DNA from 4 places in the Vibrio sp. TRT 17S01 genome. Region 4 is predicted to be linked to each of the others. Evidence: predicted binding sites of a transcription regulator. Region 4 holds the regulator's gene; each other region holds the start of a gene.
What was found. Region 4 encodes MetJ, which represses methionine synthesis genes. Its sites were predicted from a motif close to TTAGACNTNTANANGTCTAA; they were not measured.
Positions count from the first base shown of each region.

Region 1 (4,218 bases), on a different contig from region 4:
GAAAGTCCTCATACAAGCCGCATCTTGAATGACATGGAAAAGGTGTTGAATGAGCAAGGTTATGCGTTGGTTATTGCAACCGGACATTGGAAAAATAAGCTGGAGTCTCATGCTCTGGAGTATCTACAGAAAAGCAATGTCGATGGCGTCATCATTGTGACGGGCAGTCTAACTGAAAAGCAGATCCTAGATTACGCGATGAAAATTCCTGTAGTTGCCGTTGGTTATAATGTCATAGCTGAACAAGTCCGCTGCATCAACGTAGATAACGTGCTTGGTGGTTATATGGCAACGTTACATTTACTCCAGCAAGGGCATCTTAATATTGCTCATATTAAAGGATTATTGAACCAGCCGGATGCGGTTGCGAGATTTGTCGGCTACAAAAAAGCGTTACAAGAAGCGGGAATTAAGGTTCAACCCCAACTCATTAAGCAGGGTGATTTCAGCAGTGAGTGTGGCTATGAGTTAACAAAAAACCTGATTGATTCTAAAAAGCATTTCAGTGCAATTTTTGCAGCCAATGATCAAACGGCTTACGGTGCAATCAAAGCACTTCATGATCATGGGTATCGCGTTCCTGAAGATATTTCTGTGATTGGGTTTGATGACCTTCCTGTTTCCTGTTATTTCACCCCCGCACTGACTACAATGCGCCAGCCTGTAGAAGAAGTTGGCCGTGTTTGTGCTGAATCCATTCTTAACCTACTGAGCGGCGCGCAGCATAATGCCAAACTTCCACCTATTGAGCTTATCGTTCGACAGTCTACTAAATCCATTTATCGCTAGAGTGCTTGAAGGCTGTTAGAAATAAATTCAGCAATCCTCAAGTTGTAATGAGGATTGCTGAATTAAAAGAAGGTTTAGGAATTAGTCATCTTTAGTGAAATTTGCTTCACTGAAATGATCGAGATCGTAAGGTGTTTGCTGGTAAACACAGTAGTTGAGCCAATTCGCAAATAACAAATGACCATGACTACGCCAACTTGCATTTGGTTTGTTGTCCGGGTTGTTGTTTGGGTAGTAGTTGACCGGAATTGCCGGTTCCATCCCTTCACCTAAATCACGAATGTACTCATTGTGCAGCGTGTGGGAATCGTATTCGGGGTGACCCGTCACAAAGACATTACGCTTGTCTTTTGTTGAGGCGAGATATACGCCAGCTACGTCTGAAGTTGCAAGAATATCGAGATCTGTATGTTCTTCTAAATACTCATGAGAAAAATCAGCATAGCGCGAATGAGGTGCTAAAAACGTATCATCAAATCCACGTAAGATGGGATGGTAAGGGTGATGGATTTCATGATGGTATACGCCGGACAATTTTTCTTTACGAGTACGTTTAGGCAAGTCGTACAATAACTTTAATCCCGCCTGAGCGGCCCAACATACGTAAAGGGTTGAAGTTACATGGTCTTTGGCCCAGTTCATGATGGTTTTAAGGTGGTCCCAATAAATCACATCCTCAAACTGCACTAAACCCAATGGTGCTCCTGTAATAATGAGACCATCGAAATTACGTCCTTTTACCATTTCAAATTGGCGATAGAAGTTGTCCAAATGTTCTGTTGGTGTGTTTTTACTCGGACGGTTATCAATCCGCAGTAATTCAATATCGACTTGCAGCGGACTATTAGAAAGTAGACGTAAGAATTGCGTTTCCGTTTCAATTTTCTTCGGCATAAGATTTAAGATCAAAACCTTAAGCGGTCGAATTTCCTGTGTAGAGGCACGAGATTCGGGCATTACGAAAATATTTTCCTCTCGTAATACATCAGAAGCAGGTAATTGATCGGGGATCTTAATAGGCACAGCTTTCTCCCTAAGCTTTATGGACGTCTATACATCCGAACTTAACTCAATCAGAGTGAGATGTCGATAGCATATTTTTTCGATTTTAAGGTAATATCCGTTCTTTATTCTTAGCGACTATTTTTTATGGCGCAGACTCTAACACTTATCCGTGGTCTACCAGGCTCGGGGAAGAGCACGCTGGCACGAACGCTGGATGCACAGCATTTTGAAGCGGATATGTACTTTGTGGATGAGCAAGGTACATATCGGTTTGATGCGAACTGTTTACCGCAAGCTCATGCTTGGTGTTTAACGATGACGGAAAAGGCTCTACATCAAGGGCAGAGCGTCGTTGTTTCGAATACGTTTGTTCGGCTGTGGGAGATGGAGTCTTACATCCACTTGTCCCGACAGTTGGGTATCAAATTAAAGGTTGTGGAATGTACAGGAAGCTACCCTAACGTACATGGTGTACCTCAATGTACGATAGATAAAATGCGTAGACGCTGGCAACATTGGCCAGCGAGTTCAAATAGCAAGGGCATGACGCGTTCGCAAACGATAGAGCAAATGATTTAAGCGTCAGATCGTTTGGCGTCGTTGGTAGTGTGCTCAGTTGGGGCTTACGCCCCTAACTATCCGAATTTTATTTTACGTACATATTCGCCACGTATTCGTCCTCAGCCCAATACATACGCTCAGCAACTTTCGCTTCTGGGTTTAGGCTTACACCATCTAGGACCCGTTCTTTAAAGCGTAAGTAGCCGCCTTTATCAATTAAGTGCCCCATGTGAAGATAAACAGGCTTACCGTCCAACATTTCCTTTTCAAACTCGAACAGGTTGTCGATAACAGGATGTAGAACCTCTTCCGTTACCCAGTTTAGAAATATTTTTCCAACACGCGGGGTTTTCTTTGAAGTTCGACCACCCAGTTTGACCATATAAAGTTGTTTTGGGTCTCGATGCCAAGCTAGGGTAGGGCAAGCAAGCACACATTCGCCGCAGCCAATGCATTTACTCTCTTCTTTCACTGCTTTACCATCTTTGAGCGATAGGCAATCCACCGCGTGGTGCGCGCAAGCTTTGACGCAGGCGCCACAACCAATACAACGATTGCTTTCGAAATTAATTTTGGCAATACCCAAGATGCCAAAATCAGCCATATTGGCTTTAGCACAGTCGTTTGGGCAGCCAGCCATGACTATCTTGAGGTGGTACTTACTTGGGTAAACATGATGTTCCATGCGCTGTGCCAACCCTGTGGTATCGGTGTTGGCTTTTTGGCAGATCCGACTGCCTTGACACGCAACAATATTACGTCCACCTAAGGATTGATAGCCTGCTTGGATATCTTCTACATCAATGCCACACGTATCGACGGTAATGTCTTTGATGAAGGGAGCGAGTGCTTTGTTGACTTCAGGAATATCTTCATAACGAATACCCGGCATCGCCAGTTTTTGTCGTGTGGTGAGGTGAATAATGCCGTTACCCCATTTTTCTGCTATTGCTTGTGCTGTTCCCAATAAATAAGCAGGCATGATACCGCCGGGAATACGTACGCTAATCATACATTCGCCTCGAACCTTTGATAGGCGATAGTCACCATCGGCGCGCATCTTAATAATATCTACGTCCAGTGTCATCTTTGCTTCCTCCTAATCAATCATGGTTCTAGCATGGTCGTAACGAAAAACCGGACCATCTAAGCACACGTATTTGTCGCCAATTCTGCAATGACCACATTTACCTACGGCACAAGCCATACGGCGTTCGTAGTCGACCCATATTTGTTGCTCTTGTATGCCTTTGGTAACAAAATCTTGCACTACGAACTTGATCATAATTGGAGGGCCAACAACGATAACGCAGATGTTTTCTTTATCGGTCAAATCGAGCTTATCGATATGTTCCGTGACTAAACCACTTTCGTAAAAATAGTCACTCCCTCCGTCGTCCAACGTAACAATGACGTGGTTGGAGTAAGACCAATTCAGCAAATCATTTTTGTAGAGCACGGCATCTTCGTTTTTGAATCCGAGAATCAGTGACATTTTCTTCACGTCATTAGAATTGTTGTGAAAGTAACTGATAAGTCCTTTTACGGGAGCAACACCAGTGCCTCCTGCAACGATAATGAGGTGTTTGTTTTGATAAGCTTCCATCGGATAACCATTACCCATTGCGCCACGCATCATTACGCGATCACTGGCGTTTAATTTGAACAATTCACCTGTGACTTTTCCAACGTTACGGACCAGCAAATCGACGTAACCTAAGCCGTAATCAGAGACAGAAATAGGTGCTTCGCCCACGAGTGATAAACCTAGCTCAACAAACTGGCCGTAATGCACTGGAAAATCGCACGCAACACGATAGTTCCATTCCAGCTCGGTGTGTTTTTCTATGTGGATGATCGGGT
Region 1 is NZ_JBNJOG010000001.1:651,400-655,617, forward strand. Features, by position in the region: gene ACQEXS_RS02985 (LacI family DNA-binding transcriptional regulator) at 1-789, shown strand, start outside; gene metA (homoserine O-acetyltransferase MetA) at 871-1,812, opposite strand; gene ACQEXS_RS02995 (ATP-binding protein) at 1,939-2,373, shown strand; gene asrC (sulfite reductase subunit C) at 2,441-3,442, opposite strand; gene asrB (anaerobic sulfite reductase subunit AsrB) at 3,455-4,218, opposite strand, start outside.
Region 1: metA (homoserine O-acetyltransferase MetA) is a predicted target of MetJ. The motif match lies at 1,832-1,851, and genes of this name have one in related genera.

Region 2 (4,218 bases), on a different contig from region 4:
GCGTAAGTGGTGTTAATGATTGATAGCGCAACATCATCTAATGAACGAGGAAGCTGTGCAGCATCGAGTTCAACGATTGTGATGTTTTTCGGGTTTTCTACGATGTCACGCACTGTTGCTAGCAGGCCAACACCTTCACGTAGTTTTAGCAAGCCTTGTTGCTCAAGTAATAGCAATGAACGGCCAAGGTTAGTTGGATCGTTTGGTACAGCGATACGGTCGCCATCTTTGATTTCATCTACCGATTTTACTTGCTTTGAGTAACCAGCAATTGGGTACACAAAAGTATTACCAGCGATAGTCAGCTTATAACCGCGATCGGCCACTTGTTGATCTAGGTATGGTTTGTGCTGGAATGCATTGATGTCGATAGAGCCATCATCAAGCGCAGCGTTTGGTGTGACGTAATCAGTAAACGTAACCAGTTCTACATCCAAGCCATAAGTTTCTTTTGCAACTTTTGCTGCTACTTCTGCCACTTGTGCTTCTGCACCAGCCATGACGCCAACTTTGATTTTGCTGTTATCTACGGCTTTCTCACCACAACCTGAAAGTACCAACGCTGAAGCGGCTGCTGCAATTGCCAAAAGACCTTTTAAATTAAATTTCATCGACTATCTCCTTATAAAATCTTGTGTTGTTATCTGTGATCAACGCGGCGAACAACAGCATCGCCAATCATTTGAATAATTTGTACCAATACGATAAGCATGACGACCGTCACAGCCATAATGACCACATCGTAACGGTGGAAGCCATAACGGATGGCAACGTCACCTAAGCCACCACCGCCTACCGTTCCAGCCATGGCTGAGTAACTTACCAAAGTCACCAGTGTAATGGTTACTGAGTTAACAATAGTTGGTAGTGCTTCTGGTAGTAGAACTTTTGAAATAATTTGAAGTGGTGTTGCGCCCATGGATTGAGCGGCTTCGACTAAGCCCGTCGGCACTTCAAGTAATGCCCCTTCAATTAAGCGGGCTACAAATGGGATTGCGCCAATGGTGAGAGGAACGATTGCGGCGGTTGTGCCGATAAAGGTCCCGACGAGTAACTTAGTTACGGGAATAATAGCCACCATTAGGACTAAGAATGGCACTGAGCGACCAACGTTTACCACTGCGCCTAACACATTGTTCAATGTGGTATTTTCAAGTAGCCCACCTTTTTTGGTGATATGCAGGATCACACCTAGCGGAATACCGACAGCGAAACCAACAATACCCGCCACAGCAACCATGTAGAGGGTTTCCCATGTTGCCCCCAGTAGAAGATCGCCATTCAGGCTAATCCAATCAGAAACTGTATTAAAGGACATAACCTAGCACCTCCACTTTTACATTATGGTCGCGAAGATAATGGATCGCCGCATTATCGTCTGATTCGTTGCCAAAGAGTTCAGCGACCATCATGCCAAACTTAACACCACCGGCGTAATCCAGATCTGAGCTCAGAATACTGACATCAATATTGAACTTACGTGAGATTTGTGACATCAAAGGCGCATCAACGGTAGCGCCAGTAAACTCGAGGCGTACCAATGGGTAACTACCTTCAACTCGTGCTGTCTGAAGACGTGCTTGGTAGTCTTCAGGAATAGAAAGGTCGAGTGTAGAGCGAATAAAATCGTGGGCTAATTCTGTTTTTGGATGGGCGAAAATCTCGCCAACAGTGCCTTTTTCGACCAGCTCACCATCACCGATGATCGCTACTTCGTGACAGATGCTTTTAACAACATCCATTTCGTGGGTGATCAGTAACATCGTGATGTTGAGGGTGCGGTTGATCTCTTTCAGTAACTCAAGAATGGATTGTGTGGTCGCTGGATCCAGTGCGCTGGTGGCTTCATCACATAATAAAACCTTAGGATCGGATGCCAATGCTCGAGCGATAGCGACACGTTGTTTCTGACCACCACTCAAGTTTGAAGGGTAGCTTTCATGTTTGTCTGCAAGACCAACCAGTTTTAGTAGTTCAGAAACTTTCGCGTTGATTTGGCTTTTCTCTTTGCCAGCAAGCTCGAGTGGAAGGGCAACGTTGTCAAATACGGTACGAGAAGAGAGCAGATTAAAATGTTGGAAAATCATACCAATATTACGGCGCGCTTTACTTAGCTCAGATTTCGACAACTGGGTCAGATCGACATCGTCAACAACGATATTGCCTGATGTTGGCGCTTCAAGCATATTCACGCAACGGATGAGCGTACTTTTCCCCGCACCAGAAGAACCAATGACACCAAAAATAGTGCCTTGTGGAACATGAAGGTTGATGTCTTTCAGGGCATTAATTTGTTTATCGCCTTGATAGAAAACCTTATTAACTTGTTTAATCTCAATCATTTAAAAACCTGTTTAACTTGAGTGCAGAGGAAACAGAATAATATTTTGAGCAATGTCTCAATTAGTAGATGATGCTATGGTGTTCAGAGATTCAAGTCAATAGATATTTTTACGTCTAGATGGCTAAACGGAGAGTTGCAGCTAATTAAAGTGTCATTAGATATGACAAATCGGAATGCATATCCATGATGAGGTGTTGTACTAAGGCTTCGTGAGCTCCTACTCGCATCTTAATGTTACTTGCACCCAAGTCATGTATAATCGGCCTTTCCCTATAAATGCAGACAGAGAAGCAAATTTTGGCGAAACCAGCAGTCTTTTTAGATCGTGATGGCGTGATTAACGTCGATCATGGTTATGTTCATGATGAACATGATTTTGAGTTTATTGATGGTGTATTTGAAGCGACGAAACAGTTGAAGCAAATGGGTTATCAGCTGGTATTGGTCACCAACCAGTCAGGGATTGCTCGCGGTAAATTTAGTGAAGATCGCTTTTTATCTTTGACCCAATGGATGGACTGGAATTTTGTCGATAATGGGGTGGAGTTTGACGGTATTTATTACTGCCCTCATCACGCAGAGCATGGTGTTGGGAAGTACAAAGAAGATTGTGATTGCCGCAAACCCAAACCTGGTATGTTTATCTCTGCGCGTGATTTTCTGAACATTGATATGGCTAACTCTGTCATGGTTGGTGATAAAGCAGAAGACATGATGGCAGCTGATGCCGCTGGCGTTGGAACAAAAATTTTAGTTCGCACAGGAAAGCCTGTGACAGAGCAAGGTGAAGCAATAGCGACTGCTGTGTTAGACAGCATTAAAGAAGTACCCGCTTACCTTACCAAATAAGCCTCATTTCCTGTCAAACAGGTAGCTTGCTAACTTGAGTGTATATACTTAGTAGGCAACCTTTTGATGTGGAAGGAGGGCTTAATGAAAAAACTCATCGCTATTTCTATGTTTAGCTTAATGGCTGCGTTAGGGTGTGCAGGCTCTGGCTCGCAAGAGGGCTTAAGCGAAGGGCGATTCTATCATTATCATTGTGACCAAAATGAAACGTTTTCAGCGGCGTATTACCCACAACAACGTTCGGCGGTGTTGCAGGTTGCCGATGAAGAGTTTCAGATGAAACAAGTGATCATGGGGTCGGGGACTCGCTATATTCTTGATGACGGCACCGCTGAGATCGGTAATCCTGTGACGTTGTACACGAAAGGGTACGAAGCTCGCTTGGAATTGGACCGAGAGATTTACAAGAATTGTAAAACTCAATAACGTAATACGTATTGGCGGACAACCCTGCGGGTTGCGAAATAGCAAAAAAGGCATTCGACATGAATGCCTTTCTGATCCCCGTTTCTTTTCTATTAACTATCACTGCTGACTTATATGAGTAAAAAACTCACGATTCTGGATATTGCTAAACTATCGGGCGTTGGTAAATCAACGGTCTCTCGTGTATTGACCAATGATCCAAAAGTAAAGCCGGAAACTCGAGCCAAAGTAGAGCAAGTTATTGAGCAATCAGGCTATGTGCCTTCGAAATCGGCTCAAGCGATGCGAGGCGGAAGTCAGAAAGTCGTCGGGGTGATTATTTCTCGTCTGGATTCTCCATCAGAAAACCGCGCGGTTGGCAGTATACTGCAAGCCTTGTATAAAGCGGGATACGATGCGGTGATCATGGAGAGTCAGTTTGACCGTGAGAAAACCTCGGAGCATTTAGAGGTACTGCGACGTCGCAATGTTGATGGGATCATTGTATTTGGCTTTAGTGAGTTAGACATCGACAAGCTTGCCGCTTGGCAAAATCGAGCTGTGGTGTTAGCCATGGATACTCAAGCTGTTTCTTCCATTAATTATGATAATCGTGGTGT
Region 2 is NZ_JBNJOG010000013.1:4,022-8,239, reverse strand. Features, by position in the region: gene metQ (methionine ABC transporter substrate-binding lipoprotein MetQ) at 1-611, opposite strand, end outside; gene ACQEXS_RS17345 (methionine ABC transporter permease) at 641-1,318, opposite strand; gene metN (methionine ABC transporter ATP-binding protein MetN) at 1,308-2,342, opposite strand; gene gmhB (D-glycero-beta-D-manno-heptose 1,7-bisphosphate 7-phosphatase) at 2,621-3,193, shown strand; gene ACQEXS_RS17330 (MliC family protein) at 3,278-3,619, shown strand; gene treR (trehalose operon repressor TreR) at 3,734-4,218, shown strand, end outside.
Region 2: metN (methionine ABC transporter ATP-binding protein MetN) is a predicted target of MetJ. The motif match lies at 2,450-2,469, and genes of this name have one in related genera.

Region 3 (4,218 bases), on a different contig from region 4:
AACTGCTTACGCTTTTGCCACCGATGTTATTAGGGGCTCAACTACTTTTGACCTTAATTTTAGTGAAAGGAGAGATTTGCCCGGGGCAGAGAGGGCGAATTCACAAGGTGCTTCCTGCATTGGCGATTTTATGGTTAGCCGTCGCTTCCGTGAAAATTCAATCTTTTCTAATTGTGTTTGCGTTAGCGTACTTCTACTCGCAAGTTCAAACCAAGAAAACCAGAGAACAAGGGCCGTTGTGGGTGATGTATCTAGCAAATGGATTAGCATTAGCGTATGTCGGCATTTTGGTTGCTGAGCAGCTAAGCCTTGCTTCTTCTATCTATTTATTCCTTCTTGTTCCGCTTCTTGGAGCCTCATTTGCCCATTTGCTGCTGATCATCGCCAAAACAAGGCTTCAAGCATTCCATCGTATTTTGCCTGTTGTTGGAGTGGTGAGTTCGATGTTGGTTTGCGTGACGATTTTACTAAAAGCTTACGGCTTTGACGCTCAGCAACTGACACAAGTCACGCCTTTGCTCCTTATTGGTTTAGCCCTAATGATTTCAGCGGTTGTTGTGTGGTGCTGGCATATATTCACGCACAAAACCGCTCATAAACTGCAGTTATTTGTCGCGATGGCTATGATGTTATCTGCCTCGGTATTCAATTTTGGCTTGTTTGCGCTCTAAGTAGCATTTCTTTAGACAGGCATCACTACTTTTTTCTGCCACTAACGCTAAGCTCTAAAGTAGGTTCGTGGGCGTGCAGAGGAGCAGTGCTATGGATTTAAGTAATGTTGGTAATTTGGACAGCATCATTTTGCTGGGTATTGTGAATGAGAAGCTCAGATTAGAGTGCGATAGCTTCGAAGAGTTGGTTTCCATGTATGAAATGGATGTCGAAACGGTTGTGGGCAAACTGGATATACTTGGCTATCAATATGACCCGCTCACGAATCAATTTAAATCATACGAAAGATAGCCAAATTCAATTTACGCCATCTTGATCCCTTCAAGGTGGCTTTTACATTGCTGGCGAGCGGTATTAAAGAAAGCTTGAAGGTAACGTTTCTCTTTCTCAGAATGACGGGTTGCCGCAAATAATCGTCGCCAAAGCCCATCACCAAGCGGAATGCTGGTAATTAAACCTTGTCTTGAAAACTCACTGATTGCCCAATTGGGTAATGCTGCCACCCCCAACCCTGCTGACACCATTTGAACCAACATCAATGTGTTATCGGCTTGTTTCCACTTTGCGGGCTCCACACTCGCTGGAGATAAAAAGTGCTTAACAACATCAAGTCGCTGCTTTTGTACTGGGTAGCACAGCATGGTTTCATTGGCTAAATCGTCTGGAACGATGCGTTCTTTGTCTGCCAATGGGTGAGTGGTCGCTGTGATTAAACGCATTTCAAAATCGAAGAGTGGTTCGTAGTGCACTTCAGAGCGTGGTTGAATGTCAGAGGTGATCACAAGATCCAGTTCACCACTCACTAAAGCAGGTAAAGGTTCAAAGCCAAAACCTGATGAAAAATCCAACGTTACACTTGGCCAAGCGACTTGATATTCTTTCAGTGCAGGCATAAGCCATTGAAAGCAAGAATGGCACTCAATCGCCATGTGAAGGCGGCCATTAACGTCCTCTTTGAGGCTTGCTATTTCATTCTCTGCTTTGGCTAATCTAGGTAAGATCTCATCTGCCAGTCTGAGTAAGATCTCGCCTTCAGAAGTGAAGCGAACAGGCCGGGTTTTTCTTAAAAATAATGGGTTACCAATTCTAGCCTCAAGATCCTTTAGCTGATGAGACAGAGCTGACTGCGTTAAGTGCAATGCTGTGGCAGTTGCCGTGAGCGATCCTGTGTCACGCAGTGAAGTCAGGGTCCTTAAGTGTTTCAGCTCAATCATGAGTTCCTCTCATTATGAATTCACCTTTATGAATTCTGTTAACAATACTCGGATTAAATAGAGCTGTAAACATCTAGATGGCCAAATCTATGGTGCTTAATATGAACAGTTTTATAACGTTACTCATTATTATGAATTTTTCTAATAAACAAGTTGAATAATTGGAGATTGTTCAAGTGCGTGATTAGCGAGATATTTTAGCCATCCAGACATCTTAATTGTCTGACCAAACATGAAAGAATTAACGAATCAGAAGGAATAGGGACATGGCTATAACAACACACATTCTTGGTTATCCACGTGTTGGTGAAAAACGTGAATTGAAGTTTGCACTAGAAAAGTACTGGCGAGGAGAAATTGATCAAGCAGAGCTAAAAGCTGTTGGTTCAACATTACGTAATAAGAACTGGCAAACTCAAACTGACGCTGGACTGAGTTTTGTGACTGCAGGTGATTTTGCTTGGTATGATCATGTACTTACGACCACGTTGTTACTGGGCCATGTGCCAAAGCGCCATCGTAACGGATTCCCTGATCTAGATACTCTATTTAAAGTGGGACGTGGGCAATCTCAAGCAAACTGCGGTTGTAATGGTAGTGCTGCATCCGATATGACCAAGTGGTTTAACACTAACTACCACTACATTGTGCCTGAGTTTAGCAAAGACGATTCGTTTGAAGTGAGCTGGCCACAGCTTTTTGAAGAAGTGAATGAAGCCACCAAAGCGGGACATAAGGTTAAGCCTGTTCTTCTGGGACCAATCAGTTACCTATATCTTGGTAAAGAAGTAGAAGAAGGATTTGATCGTCTAACGCTACTGCCACGCCTGCTATCTGCTTACCAAGCGATTTTTGCCAAACTTGCCAAACAGGGCGTGGAATGGGTGCAGATTGACGAACCTATTCTATCACTGGAGTTAGAGAAGCCTTGGCAAGATTCATTTAAACTGGCGTATCAAGTACTGCGTAGCGATATAAAAGTACTGTTGACCACTTACTTCGACTCAGTATCAGACACGTTAGACAAAATCGTCGAACTGGATGTGGATGGTCTACATATCGACTTGTCCGCAGCTCCGTCTCAACTTGATGATGTTGTAGAGAAGCTACCTCAAGGCTGGGTATTGTCTGCAGGTGTGGTAAATGGGCGAAACGTATGGCGCGCAGATTTGAGTGCTCAACTTGAGCGTCTTCAACCGCTTAAAGATAAGTTAGGGGACAATTTATGGGTAGCAAGCTCTTGCTCATTACTGCATAGCCCGGTGGATCTTGACCTAGAGCCAGCACTTTCAGAAAACGTAAGAAGTTGGTTTGCATTTGCAAAACAAAAAGTCACTGAAGTTGCGTTGTTAGGCAAAGCTTTAGAAGGCGATCAAGACGCTGTTTTGGCCTGTGATACTTACAGTGCACCGATCCAAGCGCGTAAGACGTCAACAGATGTCAATAAACCACAAGTTCAACACCGATTGAGTCAACTGACTAAAGCCCTAACAGAGCGTACAGCACCTTACGCGGAACGTGCTGCTCATCAGAGTGAAGTGTTGGGGTTACCTTTGTTTCCGACGACCACAATTGGCTCTTTTCCTCAAACCAGTGAAATACGTGTACAGCGCAGCGCATACCGCACGGGACAGCTATCTGAGGCGGAATATGAAACAGCCCTAAAAGGGCACATTGCCGATGCGGTAAAGCGACAAGAAGCACTCGATCTTGACGTACTTGTTCATGGCGAAGCTGAGCGTAACGATATGGTGGAATATTTTGCTGAAAATCTGGCAGGATTCCAAACCACCAAATTTGGTTGGGTTCAGAGCTATGGCTCACGATGCGTGAAGCCTGCAATTGTCGTGGCTGACATTGAACGTGAAAAACCAATTACAGTGGGGTGGTCTACTTATGCTCAGTCTCTTACCTCAAAGCAAATGAAAGGTATGCTTACTGGTCCTGTTACGATTTTATGCTGGACGTTCCCACGTGAAGATATTAGCCGTAAGGAGATTGCAGACCAACTAGCGCTCGCATTGAGAGACGAGGTGTCTGATTTGCAAGATGCAGGGATCAACATCATTCAGATTGATGAACCTGCCATTCGAGAAGGATTGCCATTGAAAAAGCGTGATCACAAAGCATATCTAGAGTGGGCAGTTGATGCGTTTAAAGTATCAGCAGCGAGTGCGAAACCAGAAACGCAGATCCACACTCACATGTGTTACTCCGAGTTCAATGAGATCATCGATTCTGTTGCGGCGTTGGATGCGGATGTGATTACGATTGAAACATCTCGTTCAAATATGGAACTGCTAAAAGCGTTTGAAGAGTTTAACTATCCAAA
Region 3 is NZ_JBNJOG010000006.1:89,004-93,221, reverse strand. Features, by position in the region: gene ACQEXS_RS11325 (hypothetical protein) at 1-671, shown strand, start outside; gene ACQEXS_RS11320 (DUF4250 domain-containing protein) at 763-963, shown strand; gene metR (HTH-type transcriptional regulator MetR) at 975-1,886, opposite strand; gene metE (5-methyltetrahydropteroyltriglutamate--homocysteine S-methyltransferase) at 2,153-4,218, shown strand, end outside.
Region 3: metE (5-methyltetrahydropteroyltriglutamate--homocysteine S-methyltransferase) is a predicted target of MetJ. The motif match lies at 2,084-2,103, and genes of this name have one in related genera.

Region 4 (4,218 bases):
CCGGAAGCAAAATGCAGCCGGATCAGCATCACTTCATCAAGTGAAGAGATGATTTTTGCACCGCGGCCAGAAGCCAACACGCGTTCGATTCTAGTTGAACCGGATTCCGGCTCATAGCTGCAGCGTAAGTGACAATCCATAGTACTTTGAGCAACAGGCTGTAAAGTTCGGCTATGGAGCACTGGGGCGGCAAGACGAGCCAATTCGCTGGCTTCATCAAGGCGCAGTAAAGGAAGTAAACAAGCATCGCTGACTAATCGTGGATCCGCGCTATAAACCCCAGCCACATCACTCCAAATGGTTACCTTGCTTGCATCAGCCAATGCACCAATAACAGTGGCGGAGTAATCAGAGCCATTCCGGCCGAGCAAGACGGTATCACCACGCTCGCTTTGTGCCATAAATCCGGTGATCACGACGCGATGTTGGACATGTTGGGCGAGGGTTTCTTTCAACAATGGGTATGAAGCACCGCGGTCAACCTCAGGCTGTGTACCGGGCTCAGCTCTGAGAAAAGCGCGTGCATCTTGTGCGACGGCGGGCAGCTCGTTCTGAGTTAATAGGGCTGCCAGTAGGCGCGATGACCAGACTTCGCCATGTCCAAGCACATTGGCTTGCTCTGCTGCACTCAATGGTGCAGTAAGCTCGCCTAAAGTGCTGAACTCATCATGCAATAGTGACAGTAATTCAGTACGGGTATTGGTTGTGATCAGCGACTCAATCAATTCACTCTGAAAATGGCGCAGCTCTTGTAGCGCTTCATGTGCTAAGCGGCCATCTTTATTGAGCGCTTCGAGAAATGCAATCAATCGATTGGTGGTTTTGCCAGCCGCCGAGACCACAATCAAATCTTCGCTGTCCGAATACTCTTTTAAGATATTAGCAACTCGGCGGTAGCATGCAGGGTTTGCTAAGCTACTACCACCAAATTTATGCAATTGACGAGGCTGGCTCATTACTGGTACTCCTTCGCTTTTGCAAAGGCTTGTTGGAGATCATCGATTAGATCCTGCGCATCTTCTAGGCCAACGGATAAGCGCAGCAATTGTTGAGAAACCCCCGCTTCGGCCAGTGCCTCTTCACCCATTGCGCGGTGTGTCATGGACGCTGGATGACAAATCAAACTTTCTACGCCACCTAAAGATTCTGCAAGAGAGAAGAGCTCCAGCTCGCTAACAAAGAATGTTAGTTGCTCAAAGCTGCCTGCAAATTCGAAACTTAACATTGAGCCAAAACCAGATTGCTGTTTCTTTGCAATCTCGTGGCCAGGATGATTTGGCAGGCTAGGGTGGTAGATGGTGCCAACGAGTTCCTGTTGTTGTAGGTAATTAAGAATATCACGAGAGCTTTCTTCGTGAACGCGCATACGTGCGCCTAATGTGCGTATACCGCGCAGAGTCATATAGCTATCAAACGGTGTTCCGGTGGCGCCAATGCAGTTTCCCCACCAAGCCAGCTCTTCTGCGTGTTCTTCGGTTTTAGTGATCACCACGCCACCAATGACATCGGAATGACCATTGATGTACTTGGTTGTTGAATGAATAACAAAATCAGCACCTAGCTCGAGGGGCTTTTGGAATACAGGAGTCAAAAAGGTATTATCGACCGCAACCAATGCGCCAACTTGTTTGGCTTGCTCGCATACTTTCGCGATATCGACAACGCGCACCAAAGGGTTAGAAGGCGTTTCAAGTAAAATCAATTTAGGCTTAAGAGCGATAGCAGCTTCGAATGCTTGTTCATCTGATTGATCAACAAACAAGACCTTAAAGTCACCTTTTTGTGAGCGTGTATTGAACAGGCGGTATGTGCCACCGTAGCAGTCGTGAGGCGCGACGATCAGATCGTCAGGGCCAAGAAAGGCGGAGACCCACAAGTTTAAGGCAGAGGTTCCACAATTGGTTACCACGGCGCCTTTACCTGACTCCAGCTCAAACAAAGCGGTTTCTAACAGGCCACGATTGGGGTTACCCGAGCGGGTGTAATCGTATGTCGGCACTTCACCAAAGGCGGGAAATCCATAATTTGTCGAGAGGTAAATAGGTGGCACAACGGCATGATGTTGAGTGTCGGACTCGATACCAGTACGTACCGCGATAGTGGCTGGTTTGCGGGTGCTCATAGATGTTTCCTTTCGAACTGTGGTGATTTTTAAACAGTAATACATTGCAACTTTGCTGAATTTGGTTATACCTGTTAACAGCAAATCACGTATTCTTAATCCTTATCTCACAACTTTACTTCTCAAAAATGAAGACGTCAACACTTCTAGACGTCTATATGTCTTTGCTTATAGCCTTAGATCCCGCTAAAATCTCGGTTTGTGATTTTTATATAACTGATGATAATGAAGGTGCGCAATGGCTGATTGGAATGGGGAATATATAAGCCCATACGCGGAGCATGGTAAGAAAAGTGAACAGGTGAAAAAAATTACTGTTTCTATTCCTTTGAAAGTGCTGAAGGTGCTAACTGATGAGCGTACTCGCCGTCAGATCAATAATTTGCGCCACGCGACAAACAGCGAGTTGTTATGTGAAGCGTTTTTACATGCCTACACGGGTCAGCCACTGCCAACGGATGAAGATTTACGTAAAGATCGTCCAGACGATATTCCGGCAGAAGTGAAGAAACTGATGACCGAGATGGGCATTGAGTTTGAAGCGTTCGATGAAGAATAACTAACAATACGCACCGTTTTTCGCTGGAAGCCGATGTCTTGTCTATCGATAAGAACAATAAAAAACCGCTGAGACTATCAGCGGTTTTTTATTGAGATAATTCATGCCATGTAGTTTTCTGGCATCTCAATTCGAGCCACACCTGAATCAACCGCGGCTTGTGCGACGGCTTTAGCCACACGTGGCAGTAAGCGTGGGTCCATTGGTTTTGGAATGATGTAACCCGGACCAAATTCCAGTTTATCAACCCCAGCAGCTTTGAGTACATCAGCAGGAACGGCTTCTTTCGCTAGCTCACGGATCGCATCAACTGCAGCGAGTTTCATTTCATCATTAATTTCACTGGCACGAACATCCAATGCACCGCGGAAGATGAATGGGAAGCACAATACATTATTCACTTGGTTTGGATAGTCTGAGCGGCCTGTTCCCATAATCAAGTCATCACGTACTTCGTGTGCCAGTTCTGGTTTGATCTCTGGATCTGGGTTTGAGCAGGCGAAGACGACTGGTTTGTCTGCCATCAGCTTCAAAGCTTCGGCTGGAAGCAGATTTGGACCAGATACGCCTAAGAACAGATCGGCACCTTCAATGACATCTTCCAGTGTGCGTTTGTCTGTGTTGTTCGCAAATAGTTGCTTGTATTCGTTCAAGTCATCGCGGCGAGTGTGGATAACACCTTTACGGTCAAGCATGTAGATTTTTTCACGCATTGCACCACATTTTATCAGTAGCTCCATACATGCCACGGCTGCCGCACCAGCACCTAAACAGACGATCGTTGCTTCTTCAAGCTTTTTACCCTGAAGCTCAATTGCATTAAGCATACCTGCTGCCGTAACGATCGCTGTACCGTGCTGGTCGTCATGGAAAACAGGGACATCGCAGCGTTCAATCAAACGCTTTTCAATTTCAAAACAATCTGGTGCTTTGATGTCTTCGAGGTTAATGCCACCAAACGTGTCTGCAATGTTAGCGACGGTATCGACGAACTCATCGATAGTGCGGTGCTTAACTTCAATGTCAATCGAGTCTAGACCTGCAAAGCGCTTAAATAATAGCGATTTGCCTTCCATCACTGGTTTTGATGCCAGTGGTCCAAGGTTGCCGAGACCAAGAATCGCAGTACCATTTGAGATCACTGCTACCATGTTACCTTTCGCCGTGTACTTATAGACGTTATCTGCATTTTGTGCGATTTCACGCACTGGCTCAGCAACGCCTGGGCTGTACGCCAATGCCAGATCATTCGCTGTTTCAGCAGGCTTGGTCAGTTCAACGGCAATCTTACCCGCGGTTGGGTAAGCATGGTAATCCAGAGCCTGTTGGCGGAATTGTTCTTCTGGGCTCAGTTCTTGGTGGTTGTCATCGGACATAGATGTGGGTACTCGTTTGACTTTATGATTAACAAGGGAGTTCATTCTAGTAGAAGCCAGTCAAGCTGCAAAGGTAAGAATGCGACTCATATCAGCAAAATGCGCAGACTCTCTACAGATTAGACCAGATTTATTGCGATTGGATGATGGGCGAGGGGAAA
Region 4 is NZ_JBNJOG010000007.1:142,007-146,224, forward strand. Features, by position in the region: gene ACQEXS_RS12955 (bifunctional aspartate kinase/homoserine dehydrogenase II) at 1-956, opposite strand, end outside; gene ACQEXS_RS12960 (O-succinylhomoserine (thiol)-lyase) at 956-2,122, opposite strand; gene metJ (met regulon transcriptional regulator MetJ) at 2,361-2,681, shown strand; gene ACQEXS_RS12970 (malic enzyme-like NAD(P)-binding protein) at 2,783-4,057, opposite strand.